One region of the Paenibacillus protaetiae genome, then DNA from elsewhere that is predicted to be linked to it. Evidence: a T-box and tRNA genes for the amino acid it is inferred to sense, from the RefSeq annotation. Region 1 holds a T-box; the other holds one or more tRNA genes.
The links. The T-box of region 1 lies ahead of thrS (threonine--tRNA ligase). A T-box ahead of a tRNA ligase gene usually reads a tRNA of that ligase, here a tRNA-Thr.
Positions count from the first base shown of each region.

Region 2: it encodes a tRNA-Thr, which carries the amino acid that the T-box ahead of thrS (threonine--tRNA ligase) is inferred to sense. The anticodon was not compared.

Region 1 is NZ_CP035492.1:4,219,856-4,227,212, forward strand. Features, by position in the region: gene ET464_RS19625 (sensor histidine kinase) at 1-639, shown strand, start outside; gene ET464_RS19630 (response regulator transcription factor) at 614-1,999, shown strand; gene mqnC (cyclic dehypoxanthinyl futalosine synthase) at 2,306-3,442, shown strand; gene ytxC (putative sporulation protein YtxC) at 3,586-4,518, shown strand; T-box leader at 4,600-4,842, shown strand; gene thrS (threonine--tRNA ligase) at 4,914-6,851, shown strand; gene ET464_RS19650 (3D domain-containing protein) at 6,932-7,357, shown strand, end outside.
Region 2 is NZ_CP035492.1:3,747,775-3,755,131, forward strand. Features, by position in the region: rRNA gene ET464_RS17355 (23S ribosomal RNA) at 1-2,728, shown strand, start outside; tRNA gene ET464_RS17360 (tRNA-Asn) at 2,801-2,876, shown strand; tRNA gene ET464_RS17365 (tRNA-Thr) at 2,880-2,955, shown strand; tRNA gene ET464_RS17370 (tRNA-Glu) at 3,021-3,095, shown strand; tRNA gene ET464_RS17375 (tRNA-Val) at 3,114-3,189, shown strand; tRNA gene ET464_RS17380 (tRNA-Gln) at 3,202-3,276, shown strand; tRNA gene ET464_RS17385 (tRNA-Lys) at 3,282-3,357, shown strand; tRNA gene ET464_RS17390 (tRNA-Leu) at 3,366-3,445, shown strand; gene ET464_RS17395 (MFS transporter) at 3,549-4,733, shown strand; gene nfsA (oxygen-insensitive NADPH nitroreductase) at 4,913-5,653, shown strand; gene ET464_RS17405 (ABC transporter ATP-binding protein) at 5,921-6,766, shown strand; tRNA gene ET464_RS17410 (tRNA-Gly) at 7,041-7,115, shown strand; tRNA gene ET464_RS17415 (tRNA-Arg) at 7,117-7,193, shown strand; tRNA gene ET464_RS17420 (tRNA-Pro) at 7,216-7,292, shown strand; tRNA gene ET464_RS17425 (tRNA-Gly) at 7,299-7,357, shown strand, end outside.

The DNA of each region.
Region 1 (7,357 bases):
CCGCATTTTTTGTTCAACACGCTTAATGTGCTGTCCAAGCTTGCTTTTCTCGAAGGGGCGGAGAAAACAAGCGATTTGACGGTAACGGTATCCAATCTGCTCCGTTATAATCTTAGAGAGCTGAACCGACTGGTGCCGCTTCAAGACGAAGTGGAGCATATTCAGGCTTATGTTACGATCCAGCTGGCCAGATTCCGTGACCGTGTTTCTTTTGAAAGCGAAATCAATCCGTTGTGCCTTCAAGTTCCGGTGCCTCCGCTCTCGCTGCAGCCGCTGGTGGAAAATGCATTTATACACGGTATTGAGTCGATGGAAACCGGAGCGGTCATTAAGCTGAAAATTGAACAGGATGGCACGGATGTTCTGATCTCCATATCGGATAACGGTGTCGGAATGCCGGAGGATGTGCGGCAAGCGCTTCTCCAGCCAGAGCACGAGGGGCTGCCGAATGACAGGCAAATCAAAACGCAAACAACGGGAATTGGAACAAGAAATGTATTCCGCCGGCTTGCATTGCAATATGGCAGAGATGATTTGATCCAAATCCAAAGCTCTCCCGGCGAAGGAACAACGATTATGATCCGGATTCCGGAACAGGAAAGGAGGGGGCGCGATGTACCGGCTGCTGATCGCGGATGATGAAGCGTTGGAGCGGGAAGGACTTGAGCTCATTGTAAACAAAATGATGCCCGGACAATTTACGATGATGCATGCGGAAAACGGGCGCAAAGCGATAGAGAAGGCAGAGGAGTTCCGTCCTCATGTTGTGCTGATGGACATTAAAATGCCGGGCATCCACGGGCTGGACGCGTTGAAAGAAATAAAAGCCGGCAATCCCGGCGTCAAGATGGTGCTGGTGACAGCTTATGAGCAATTTGAATACGCGAAGCAAGCTTTTTCGCTTGGGGTCAAAGATTATTTGACGAAACCGGTCAGGCGGGATGAGATCATTCATTTGCTGGCCAGGATTGTCCAAGAGCTGGAAGCGGAGAAGAACAGCCGGCAGCAGGAGCTGGCGCATAAAGAAAACAATATCCGTTTACGGCAGCTTGCCGAAACGGAGCTGGCTTTGAATTTGATGACGCATGCAGTTCATCCGACGGACATCTCCCAGCTGCTGGAAATGCTGAATATGGACTTGGAGACCGGCTGCGCGATCGTCGCTGCGTTCCCTGACTTTCATCTTCGAGGCGGCGAAACGGCGGATGCGGTGCTGCGGGACATGCATGATACGATCCGCGACACGGTCAAACTTGCTTCCGTACCGGTCCACACGGTAGTCAGTCCGCTTATCGACAGGCATATGACGGTTTTTGTCATTGGCAAAAGCGAAGATAAAATGAAGCTCCGGGACGAAGCGTTCCTGCTGGGCGGCAAGCTGGCAGAAGAGATGCACAGCCGGAAGCAGCTGCGCATTTCGGTCGGAATCGGCAGTATCGGATTACTGGAGGCCGGCTTGCGCCGTTCCTATTATGAAGCGGTATTTGCTTCCGCATCTCCAACTGCCGGGAACGGTCGGGTGGCGTTGTACGGGGAGCTTCCGGTTTCGGCCGGCCAAGCGGAAACGGATAAGCAGGATAACCGTGACAAAGGCAGTTATGTGCAGATGGCGATTGAACGGATTCGTGAGGAACGGGACCATCAAACCCATCATTTGATGGATAAGGCGGCCGATTTTATCCGTGGGCACTTCCGGGAGGAGCTGTCGCTGGAGCAGGCGGCGGAACATGTCCATCTGAATCCGTATTATTTCAGCAAGCTGTTCAAGCAGTATATCGGCGAGTCTTTTATCGACTTTATAACCCGAATCCGGATCGAGGAAGCGCAGGCGCTTATTACGGAAGGGCGGCTGAGCCTGAAAGAAATTTCGTACAGCATCGGCTACAAAGACCCCAACTATTTCAGCAGGGTGTTTAAGAAAGTCGCGGGGCTTTCGCCTTCCGAATACCGCAGCCAGCAGTATTTAAACCTGCCGGAGCAGGATGAGGAGTGGGAGTAAGCGGCCTAAGCATTTTTTCGCCAGGCTCCGGGAGCATGAAGCAAGCCGGCATTCAAGCTTTCGAATTTGTCTATACGGTTTATGCACAGAAGCTGGCTTGCATCATATCGGATCTGGACTCAAGCCGCTTAAAACTGCGTTTGCAGCTTAAGCGGCTTTTTTCGCTTTTTTTTTGAGCGGGGCAGCCCGAGTGATGTCGTTTTTTTGCCACATCATTAAGGGTGACGGACTTTACTGATGTATGTTACGATTAAATGGTGTAAATGCGGATATCGGAACAGCTGCAAGTAAGAGGAGGTAATGACTATGCCTGAAATTGACGGCATTTTGGACAAAGCGCTGAGAGGCGAGCGAATTACGCTGGAGGAATGCGTCACGCTGCTGGAGTCCGATGAGATTGAAAAAATGGGCAAAGTGGCTAACGAGCTAATGCTCCGCCGCCATCCGGAGCCCATCACGACCTTTGTAGTAGGCCGAAACATTAACTATACGAATATATGTGATGTGTATTGCCGTTTTTGTGCATTTTACCGCCGTCCCGGATCGGATGAAGGTTATGTGCTGCCGAACGAAACGATTTTGCGTAAAATTCAGGAAACCGTCGATGTTGGCGGCACCGAAATATTGATGCAAGGCGGTACGAACCCGGATCTGCCGTTCAGCTATTATTTGGATGTGCTGCGTGAGATTAAGAAGCATTATCCGGACATCACGATGCACTCCTTCTCGCCGGCTGAAATTCAGAAGATGAAGGATGTTTCGGACGGCTTATCGCTGGAGGAAGTCATCCGCCAGCTGCATGAAGCGGGCCTGGATTCGCTGCCGGGAGGCGGAGCGGAAATTCTCGACGACCGCACACGCCGGAAAATCAGCCGCCTGAAAGGCTCCTGGACGGACTGGATGGACGTCATGAAGACGGCTCATCGCCAGGGCATGAACACGACGGCCACGATGGTATACGGCTTCGGCGAAACGATGGAGGAGCGTGCGCTTCACTTGCTCCGCATTCGTGACGCGCAAGACGAATGCATCGCAAACGGCTACGATTCGACCGGGTTCCTTGCGTTTATTTGCTGGCCGTTCCAGCCGGACAATACGAACATGAAACGGGAAAAAAGCAAGCCGGAAGAATATTTGAAGATGGTTGCGATCAGCCGCATCATGCTCGATAATATCGACAACTTCCAATCGTCCTGGGTGACGATGGGGCCGGAAATCGGCAAGCTGTCGCTCCATTACGGCTGCAATGATTTCGGCAGCACGATGATCGAAGAGAACGTCGTCTCCGCTGCGGGAACGACACATAAGGTCAACATCAACGTCACGCTGGATATTATCCGTGCGGCCGGCAAAACGCCGGCGCAGCGCAATACGAAATACGAAACGCTGAAAGTTTACCACGAGAACGAAACAGCCGATAAAGATTTTATTATGCAGAACTAATTGCGTCTTGCCCTTCCTGTCCGGGAGGGCTTTTTTTATTGCAGCGGCCGGGCTTTCTATTCTCCCTTCGCTTATCCCAAGTTCTTCATCGTATATCCGATTCGGCAGGGCCATATACTGATAAGGATGAAAGGGGTGAGCTAATGGAACTGTTTACGATTACGCTGCATTCCGGTGCAGAAGGAGCAATAGTTGCACTGCAAGGTCTCCTGGCTCAATATGCCGCAAAAGACCTACATAAATTCCCCGAAGCTAATGAACAACTGGTTCATTTTGAGCTTATCGATAAACATCGTGTCCGCTGTACGGCGGTGCTGCCGCAATTCCGGCTGGCTGATCATAGCGCCGCCTTGTATCGAAGCGCTTCCCAGGCGCTTGCCGAATATGTCGTTCACTATATGGAATCCGATCTGCTCACCAATACGATCCGGCGCAAATACCGGAATCATGAAAGCGATATGGCCGTTATTATCCCCTACTGCCATCAGCTGCTGTACGGATCGGATGCCGACGGTTTAGGCGTCAAATTTCAGGAAGCGGATAAACGGCGCAGGAAAAATAAAGTAGCGGAAGAAATCGAGCCGTATTTACAGGAATACACGGATTTAAACTTGAATGGTTTTGCGTTGTTCCGCCTTCGCGCTTACCGAAACGAGCTGGAAGAGATTGTGGAATATGCGCTGGACGAATATGTACTGGATAAGCAATACCAGGAATTTATTTCGCTGCTTAAATATTTCGTCTGCTTGCAGGAGACGAAAGTTCCCGAGGTTCATCTGGTGCATAAGGGCGGGCATGAGTTCGAGCTGCTGAATGAACGGTTTCAGGCGCTGGAGCCTAAGCCGCATACCGACCGGGTTGTCGCAGAAATGCTGGAAGCGGAAATCAATATCGAGGACATGGTGATCAGCTCGCTTATCGCTGTTTCTCCCAAAGTGATAACGATTCATACACGACAGCCGGATGCGCAGGTCATCCGCACCATTGAGACGATCTTTGACAGCCGGGTGCAAATTTGTGCAGGCTGCGTCTCCTGCAGCCAGCGACTGGATGAAATGGACCATGTACAGCCTTGAACAGGCAGCTGGCGGCAAGCGCTTGAGCTTGACCAAACCGATGCCAGCCGCTATAATTTTCACAGAACGTTTTTTATTCGAACAAAAGCTGTGACAAAGACATGTGCTTGCGTCCTTGGCCGTTCAGAGAGAGGAACCTCGGCTGCAATTTCCTCCGGTGAATCGTAAGTATACCCCTTTGTAGCTGTGCAGTTGAAAGCACTCGTGCCGAGTAAGCTGCGCCGGGAATTCCCGTTACAGAACATACGAAGGATTGCGCTGCGTTCATGCAGGCAGTTGAAGTAGGGTGGAACCACGGGTTAATAACAAGCACTCGTCCCTTTGCGGGGATGCGTGCTTTTTTTGTGCGTTTTTCCGCCGGCTTACCTTTTGGATCTACAGGGAGGAAACGAATAATGAGCATTAAAGTGACATTGCCGGATGGCGCGGTACGCGAATATGAAGCAGGCGTAACGGTAGAGGACATTGCAGGCTCGATCAGCTCCGGCCTGCGCAAGAACGCGATTGCGGGCAAAGTAAACGGCAAAGTGGTTGATGTCAATACGCCGCTGAATGAAGACGCCGAAGTAGCGATTATTACGGTTGAAACGCCGGAAGGACTGGAAGTATACCGCCACAGCACGGCGCATTTGATGGCGCAGGCGATCAAGCGCATTTACGGCAACAAAGCCGTGAAGCTGGGTATCGGTCCGGTTATTGAAGACGGCTTCTACTACGATATTGATATGGAACAGTCGCTGACGCCGGATGACCTCGTGAAAATCGAAAAGGAAATGGAAAAAATCGTCCAGGAAAATCTGGATATCCGCCGCCGCGTAGTGAGCCGTGAAGAAGCAACCGCTATTTTCACCGAGCTTGAAGACAACCTGAAGCTGGAGCTGATCCGTGATTTGCCGGAGACTTCGGTCATTACCATGTACGACCAAGGCGAGTTTTTCGACCTTTGCCGCGGGCCGCATTTGCCGTCCACAGGCCGTATCAAAGCGTTTAAGCTGCTTAGCGTAGCGGGCGCTTACTGGCGCGGCGATTCCAAAAACAAAATGCTGCAGCGCATTTACGGCACGGCATTCCCGAAAAAAGCGCAGCTGGAGGAACATCTGCATTTTCTCGAGGAAGCGAAAAAACGCGATCACCGCAAGCTGGGCCGCGAGCTCAAAATGTTCACCTTCTCCCGCGAGGTGGGCCAAGGCTTGCCGCTGTGGCTGCCAAACGGCGCGAAGGTTCGCCGCACGCTGGAGCGCTACATCGTTGACTTGGAAGAAAAGCTGGGCTATCAGCATGTCTATACGCCGGTGCTCGCTAACGTAGAACTGTACAAAACTTCCGGCCACTGGGAGCATTACAGCGAGGACATGTTCCCGAAAATGGACCTGGACGGCGAAGAGCTTGTGCTCCGCCCGATGAACTGTCCGCACCATATGATGGTGTTCAAAAGCGAGATGCGCAGCTACCGCGATCTGCCGGTCCGCATTGCGGAGATGGGCACGATGCACCGCTACGAAATGTCCGGCGCGCTGACCGGCCTGCACCGCGTACGTGCGATGACGCTGAACGACGCGCATATTTTCTGCCGTCCGGATCAAATCAAGGAAGAGTTTGCGCGCGTCGTCAACCTGATCCGCAAAGTGTACGAAGACTTTGGCATTAAGGAATACCGCTTCCGCCTGTCGTACCGCGATCCGAAGGATACGGAAAAATATTTCCAAAACGATGAAATGTGGGAAATGTCGCAGCGCATGCTGCGCGAGGTTGTAGAAGAGCTGGATCTGCCGTTTTTCGAGGCGGAAGGCGAAGCGGCGTTTTACGGTCCGAAGCTGGACGTGCAAATCAAGACGGCGCTTGGCAAAGAAGAGACGCTGTCGACCGCGCAGCTGGACTTCCTGCTGCCTGAGCGCTTCGAGCTTGAATATGTCGGCAGCGACGGCAACAAGCATCGTCCGGTCGTGATCCACCGCGGCATTATTAGCACGATGGAGCGTATGACCGCATTCCTGCTTGAGAACTTCGCAGGCGCGCTGCCGCTCTGGCTGTCGCCGGTCCAAGCGAAAGTCATTCCGGTATCGACCGCTTACGAGGCTTACGCCCGCGAAGTGGAGGACAAGCTGCGTGAAGGCGGTATCCGGGTCGAAAGCGATCTGCGCAACGAGAAGCTTGGCTACAAAATTCGTGAAGCGCAGCTGGAAAAAATGCCGTATATGCTCGTTGTAGGCGAAGCGGAGTCGCAATCCGGCACCGTATCCGTACGCAAACGCGGCGAAGGCGACATCGGCGCCAAATCGGTCAGCGAAGTTATTGCCCATTTGGACGAAGAAATTCGGACAAAACACATTTAAGCTAACTGTTGAATCCGTCTATAAATGAATGAAGCTTGTCCCGTTTGGGTATTATTTCTTCTGAGGAGGAAGCTGCCCAAATGGTGACAAGCTTTTTTAATGCTGTAAAAGGGCTGGCATGCCGCATCATACCGCTGCTGCTTGTATGGCTATGCTGCGCAGGAGCAGCAGATGAAGCTGCTGCGCTAGCCGGACATCCGTCCGGCAAGGAGCATAGGCGGGCCGCTGAACAGCATTTGCACAACAAACAGGCCACTTATAAAGTAGTGGCGACCGGGTATACGGCCGGCGTGGAGTCGACCGGCAAACGTCCGGGTCATCCGCAATACGGCATTACGTACTCCGGCGTAAAGGTAAGGCGGGATCAGGTATCAACCATTGCTGCAGATCCGAAGCTGTTCCCGATCGGGACGGTTTTGTATATCCCGGGTTACGGCTACGGGGTTGTCGCTGACACCGGTTCAGCGATTAAAGGATCAAAAATCGACTTGTATTTTGAGACGACA
Region 2 (7,357 bases), 470 kb from region 1:
AAAGTGATTCCGTCAGTAGCGGCGAGCGAAAGCGGAACAGCCCAAACCAAGGAGCTTGCTTCTTGGGGTTGTAGGACGTCTCACATGGAGTTACAAAGGTGTTGGGTAGGCGAAGAGGTCTGGAAAGGCCCGCAAGATGAGGTAAAAGCCCTGTAACCGAAAGTCAGCACCCTCCGAGACGGATCCTGAGTACCGCGGGACACGAGGAACCCCGTGGGAATCCGGCAGGACCATCTGCCAAGGCTAAATACTCCCTAGTGACCGATAGTGAAGCAGTACCGTGAGGGAAAGGTGAAAAGCACCGCGGGAGCGGAGTGAAAAAGAACCTGAAACCGTGCGCTTACAAGAAGTCAGAGCCCATGTGCGTCTTTTCCTTTGGAAAAACGCCGGGTGATGGCGTGCCTTTTGTAGAATGAACCGGCGAGTTACGATCCCATGCGAGGTTAAGCCGAAGAGGTGGAGCCGCAGCGAAAGCGAGTCTGAATAGGGCGAATGAGTATGTGGTCGTAGACCCGAAACCGTGTGATCTACCCCTGTCCAGGGTGAAGGTGCGGTAACACGCACTGGAGGCCCGAACCCACGAATGTTGAAAAATTCGGGGATGAGGTGGGGGTAGCGGAGAAATTCCAATCGAACTCGGAGATAGCTGGTTCTCCCCGAAATAGCTTTAGGGCTAGCCTCGGTATAGAGTATCATGGAGGTAGAGCACTGATTGGATGCGGGGCCCGCCAAGGGTTACCAAGTCTAGTCAAACTCCGAATGCCATAGATATGTTTACCGGGAGTCAGACAGTGAGTGCTAAGATCCATTGTCAAAAGGGAAACAGCCCAGATCATCAGCTAAGGTCCCCAAGTGTGTGTTAAGTGGGAAAGGATGTGGAGTTGCAAAGACAACCAGGATGTTGGCTTAGAAGCAGCCACCATTTAAAGAGTGCGTAATAGCTCACTGGTCGAGTGACTCTGCGCCGAAAATGTAACGGGGCTAAACACACCACCGAAGCTATGGCTTACACTTTAAGAAGTGTTAGGGGTAGGGGAGCGTTGTATATAGGTTGAAGTCAGACCGTAAGGACTGGTGGACAGTATACAAGTGAGAATGCCGGTATGAGTAACGAAAAGACAAGTGAGAATCTTGTCCGCCGAAAGCCTAAGGTTTCCTGAGGAAGGCTCGTCCGCTCAGGGTAAGTCGGGACCTAACGCGAGGCCGAAAGGCGTAGTGGAAGGACAACAGGTTGAAATTCCTGTACCACCGTAAACCGTTATGAGCAATGGGGTGACGCAGAAGGGTAGTGACGCGGACTGATGGAATAGTCCGTCCAAGCAGTGAGGCTGATGTGTAGGCAAATCCGCACATCATAAGGCTGGGCTGTGATGGGGAGGGAAATTTAGAGTACCGAAGGTCATGATCTCCGGCTGCCGAGAAAAGCCTCTAGCCAGGTGAAGGTGCCCGTACCGCAAACCGACACAGGTAGGCGAGCAGAGCATGCTAAGGCGCGCGGAGTAACTCTCGTTAAGGAACTCGGCAAAATGACCCCGTAACTTCGGGAGAAGGGGTGCCTCGGTAGGGTGAATAGCCCGAGGGGGCCGCAGTGAAAAGGCCCAAGCGACTGTTTAGCAAAAACACAGGTCTGTGCGAAGCCGCAAGGCGAAGTATACGGGCTGACGCCTGCCCGGTGCTGGAAGGTTAAGGGGAGCGGTTAGGGAGCAATCCCGAAGCTGTGAACCGAAGCCCCAGTAAACGGCGGCCGTAACTATAACGGTCCTAAGGTAGCGAAATTCCTTGTCAGGTAAATTCTGACCCGCACGAATGGCGTAACGACTTGGGCGCTGTCTCAACGAGAGATCCGGTGAAATTTTAATACCTGTGAAGATGCAGGTTACCCGCGACAAGACGGAAAGACCCCATGGAGCTTTACTGCAGCTTGATATTGGACTTTGGTACGATCTGTACAGGATAGGTGGGAGCCTGGGAAGCATGAGCGCCAGCTTGTGTGGAGGCGACGTTGGGATACCACCCTGATCGTATCGGAGTTCTAACCCGCTACCGTGAATCCGGTAGGGGGACCGTGTCAGGCGGGCAGTTTGACTGGGGCGGTCGCCTCCTAAAAAGTAACGGAGGCGCCCAAAGGTTCCCTCAGAATGGTTGGAAATCATTCGGAGAGTGCAAAGGCATAAGGGAGCTTGACTGCGAGACCAACAAGTCGAGCAGGGACGAAAGTCGGGCTTAGTGATCCGGTGGTACCGCATGGAAGGGCCATCGCTCAACGGATAAAAGCTACCCTGGGGATAACAGGCTTATCTCCCCCAAGAGTCCACATCGACGGGGAGGTTTGGCACCTCGATGTCGGCTCATCGCATCCTGGGGCTGAAGTAGGTCCCAAGGGTTGGGCTGTTCGCCCATTAAAGCGGTACGCGAGCTGGGTTCAGAACGTCGTGAGACAGTTCGGTCCCTATCTGTCGTGGGCGTAGGAAATTTGAGAGGAGCTGTCCTTAGTACGAGAGGACCGGGATGGACGTACCGCTGGTGTACCAGTTGTTCCGCCAGGAGCACCGCTGGGTAGCTATGTACGGACGGGATAAGCGCTGAAAGCATCTAAGCGTGAAGCCCCCTCAAGATGAGATTTCCCAGTATGTAAGACCCCTTGTAGACGACGAGGTGGATAGGTTCGGGGTGGAAGCGCAGCAATGCGTGCAGCTGACGAATACTAATCGGTCGAGGGCTTATCCTAAATCAAGCTAAAGATTCATTGCATCACCTTTCGCATCCAGTTTTCAAGGCGCAAAACCTTGGTTTGAAATGTTCCCTGATAGCTCAGTTGGTAGAGCACTCGACTGTTAATCGAGTTGTCACAGGTTCGAGTCCTGTTCGGGGAGCCATTTGCTCTCATAGCTCAGTAGGTAGAGTGCATCCATGGTAAGGATGAGGTCACCGGTTCGATCCCGGTTGAGAGCTCCATTTTGCAAAACGTTGCAATAGGATTTGCTTCGGTACTTATACATATCGAGGCGCACGAGGAGTGCGGCCCGTTGGTCAAGGGGTTAAGACACCTCCCTTTCACGGAGGTAACAGGGGTTCGAATCCCCTACGGGTCACCATTAACTTTATATTCGTGTGGAGGGTTAGCTCAGCTGGGAGAGCATCTGCCTTACAAGCAGAGGGTCGGGGGTTCGATCCCCTCACCCTCCACCATTTAACTGATATTGGGGATTAGCCAAGCGGTAAGGCAACGGACTTTGACTCCGTCACTCCAAGGTTCGAATCCTTGATCCCCAGCCATGTTAGAGCCATTAGCTCAGTTGGTAGAGCACCTGACTTTTAATCAGGGTGTCGAAGGTTCGAGTCCTTCATGGCTCACCATTTATTTTGCGCGTATGGCGGAATTGGCAGACGCACTAGACTTAGGATCTAGCGGGAGACCGTGGGGGTTCAAGTCCCTCTACGCGCATACTGAGCCCGAGAGCCCTTAATAAGGTTCTCGGGTTTTTTCATTTTTACTTTTCTTAATCATCTATGCCATATTAGACAAAGGAGGACATGGCGTGAGCGAAATGGTCCAGGCTAATGAATCTAGGCTGCCGAGAAGCCTTCTAATGTTGCTGGCCACTGCATCCGGTGTATGTGTCGCCAATCTGTACTACAACCAGCCGTTGCTTACTCAAATGCAGGAAGCTTTTCATGTCAGCTCGGATTCCATCGGATATGTATCGACTGCAACTCAAATCGGGTATGCTTCAGGGTTGTTTTTATTTGTCCCTTTAGGCGATATTGTCAATCGGCGGAAGCTGATCCGTTACTTAATGCTTGCTGCTATTGTTGCGCTGCTTGCTACAAGCCTTGTACCCAGCTTGTTGTGGATGTATGTCGCCAGCTTTATCGTAGGGCTGGCATCTGTTGTTCCGCAAGTGATCATTCCATGGGTAGCTCAAATTGCCCAAGGGCATCAGCAAGGAAAAGCGGTAGGTACGGTTGTAGGAGGGCTGCTGACCGGTATTTTGCTGGCTAGGACGGTTGCCGGAGCGGTTGGCGGTTTATGGGGCTGGCGATTAATGTACGGCTTGGCTGCAGCCATAATGTTCGTTTTTTTACTGCTGCTGAAAGATAAGTTGCCGAATTCAAAACCTTCAGGCGTTTTGCCGTATGGTAAGCTGCTGTTTTCGATGGGCAGCTTAATCCGGAAACACCGGACATTGCGGGAAGGCACTTTAATTGGCGCCATCAATTTTGCAACATTCAGCTTGTTTTGGACGGTTCTTGGATTTCATCTTGGAGCAGAGCCCTATCATTATACAAGCGAAGTGATTGGATTGTTTGGTCTTGTTGGGGCGGTAGGCGCTTTTTGTGCGCCATTTGTAGGGCGTTTGGCAGACCGAATCAAACCAGGCACTGTTGTTGGTATCATGATTATTTTTATATTGGCTGCGTTCCTACTGCTCCGGTCATTTTCGGGCATTATTTGGATTGTTGCAGCAATTATTTTGCTGGACCTTGGTATCCAAGGGGCCCAGGTCGCTAACCAATCACGGATATCCAGCTTGGATAATGATGCAAGAAGCCGGCTCAACACGATTTATATGGTGTCTACTTTTGTAGGCGGAGCGTTTGGTTCTTTTGTCGGCAGCTTAATCTGGGAGAAAAACGGCTGGGCCGGTATTACTTGGGCAGGTTTAGGTTTGGGAGCCGCCTCGATTGCAGTTTGGCTATGGCATCGTTTAGTGCCGGGGAAGGCGAAGTAGATGTGATGCTTGAACATAAAAGCGGGAGCTCTTGGTCAGCAGGGGGCTTCTGCTTTTTGCTGTGGATGCAAAAAAAGAGCTTTTTGTGCAGCGCGCTGGATGAGATTTGGATTTTTCCTTCGAGTTAGGTAATCTTTAAGAAGACTAAGCCCATGAATGATAAGGAGAGTGGATAATTGATGAACGAAACGATTAACCTGCTTAAACAGCATCGTTCCATACGCAAATTTACAAATGAGCTTGTCTCTCCCGAGCAGCTGCGCGATATTGTGGAGGCGGCGCAAAGCGCCTCAACCTCAAGCAATATGCAAGCTTATTCCATTATCGGTATAACGGATAAGGAGCTTCGCAGTAAGCTGGCTGAGTTAAGCGGCCATCAGGTTTATGTAGCGGAAGCACCGGTTTTTCTTGTCTGGTGTGCAGACTTGTACCGTTATGATCAGGCGATTAAGCTGCATAAAGACGAGGAGACAGAGCCCGCCGGCATGACGGAGAACTTCATTGTCGCTACGGTAGATGCGGCGCTTGCGGCACAAAATGCTGCGATTGCGGCTGAGTCGTTAGGGCTTGGCATTGTCTATATCGGGGGAATCCGCAATGATCCTGCTGAGGTTGCACGGCTGCTGGAGCTGCCGAAAGGCGTGTATCCTGTGTTTGGCATGTGCATCGGCGTACCGGATCAGGAGCCGCTGAGACGTCCAAGATTGCCGCTGGAAGGGGTATATGCGGAGAATCGGTATAGACCCGATAAAGTGTTGGAGGCGGTACATACTTACGACCATGCCCATAGAAGCTATATGATCAGCCGTTCGCAGGGGAAATCGGGCATTACCTGGTCCGAGGCGATGGAAGCGAAGGCTTCCCGCAACCGTACGCATATGCGCGAGTTTTTGAGCCGGCAAGGCTTCCATTTGAAATAAACGGTCAGCGGCGAATATCCACATGTGAATAAATGCGGACATAATCGCGATTATCCACACTATTTTGTTGCAAATAAAAGGCTAAAGCATTGACTTTCCTGCTGAGAACTATTATCATTGGATTTAATTGATAATGGTTCTCATAATTGGAACGATTCTAATTTAGGCATTAGCCATTTGAACTTCAAATGCGGTCTTTTTAATTTGAATTTTTGAATGATAAAAACAACAACACCATGGCGTGGTTGGAAAAGGAGTGTGTACGCATTGATTCGGCTGACTACCTCGAAACTTGATATTGCTTATGATGATCGGCTAATCGTTCAAGACTTAAATATTGCGATTCCTCAGGGGAAAATTACGGCGCTTGTTGGTTCCAACGGATCCGGCAAGTCCACTATCCTGAAAACGATGGCACGCCTTATGCAGCCTGCAAACGGAAGTGTGCTTCTGGACGGGAAGTCCATCCATAAGCAGTCTACGAAGGAAGTGGCGAAACAGCTGGCTATTCTCCCGCAAAATCCAACCGCGCCTGACGGCCTTACCGTATCTGAGCTAGTCTCCTACGGTCGTTTCCCTTATCAGAAAGGATTCGGAACGGTAACGAAGGAAGACCGGGAGGTTGTGAAATGGGCGATTGAAGCAACGGGCATGAGCGAATTCTCCGACCGTCCCGTCGACCAGCTGTCCGGCGGTCAAAGACAACGCGCCTGGATTGCGATGGCGCTTGCTCAAGAGACGGACATTCTTTTCCTCGATGAGCCAACAACTTTTTTGGATATGGCCCATCAGCTCGAAGTGCTGCAGTTGCTGCAAAAGCTGAACGAGATGAACAATCGGACGATTGTTATGGTTGTGCATGATTTGAATCATGCATCGCGTTATGCGCACCATATGATTGCGATCAAAAAAGGTACTGTATCCGGAGAAGGCTCTCCGGAAGAAGTAATGACACATGAAATTTTACGGGAAGTGTTTAACATCGAAGCGGATATCATTCCAGATCCGCGCACAGGCGTTCCGCTTTGCTTGCCTTATTCGCTGGCTGGCGAACCTATTGCAAACAAAGTTGCTTTTGGCCATGAAAAGGTACTGCAGGCTGCAGGCGCTTAAGCGAAGTTATAAAATGACGGAGGCAGGCTGTCCGATTCCATTCGGAACAACCTGCCTTTTTAATTACAGGGACTTTGGAACGGCGGAAAATAAGGTTCGATGGCGACGGAAATGCAGCCCAAAATCGCATAAATTTATTTTGTATGAGGAAAATAAATGCATAAAAAATTTTACAAAAGGTTTTTCAAAAAACAGTTGCATTTCATTTGAAGAGATGATATATTATATCTTGTCGCCGCGATAAACGGCGAAGAACGAAGAAGGCAGCAATCCTGCGGACGTGGCTCAGTGGTAGAGCATCGCCTTGCCAAGGCGAGGGTCGCGAGTTCGAATCTCGTCGTCCGCTCCATGTGCCCTTAGCTCAGCTGGATAGAGCGTTTGACTACGAATCAAAAGGCCGGGAGTTCGAATCTCTCAGGGCACGCCATTCTTCAACCACATATGTTTAACGGGATGTAGCTCAGCTTGGTAGAGCACCTGGTTTGGGACCAGGGGGTCGCATGTTCGAATCGTGTCATCCCGACCATGATTTGCGGGTGTAGTTCAATGGTAGAACTTTAGCCTTCCAAGCTAATAGCGTGGGTTCGATTC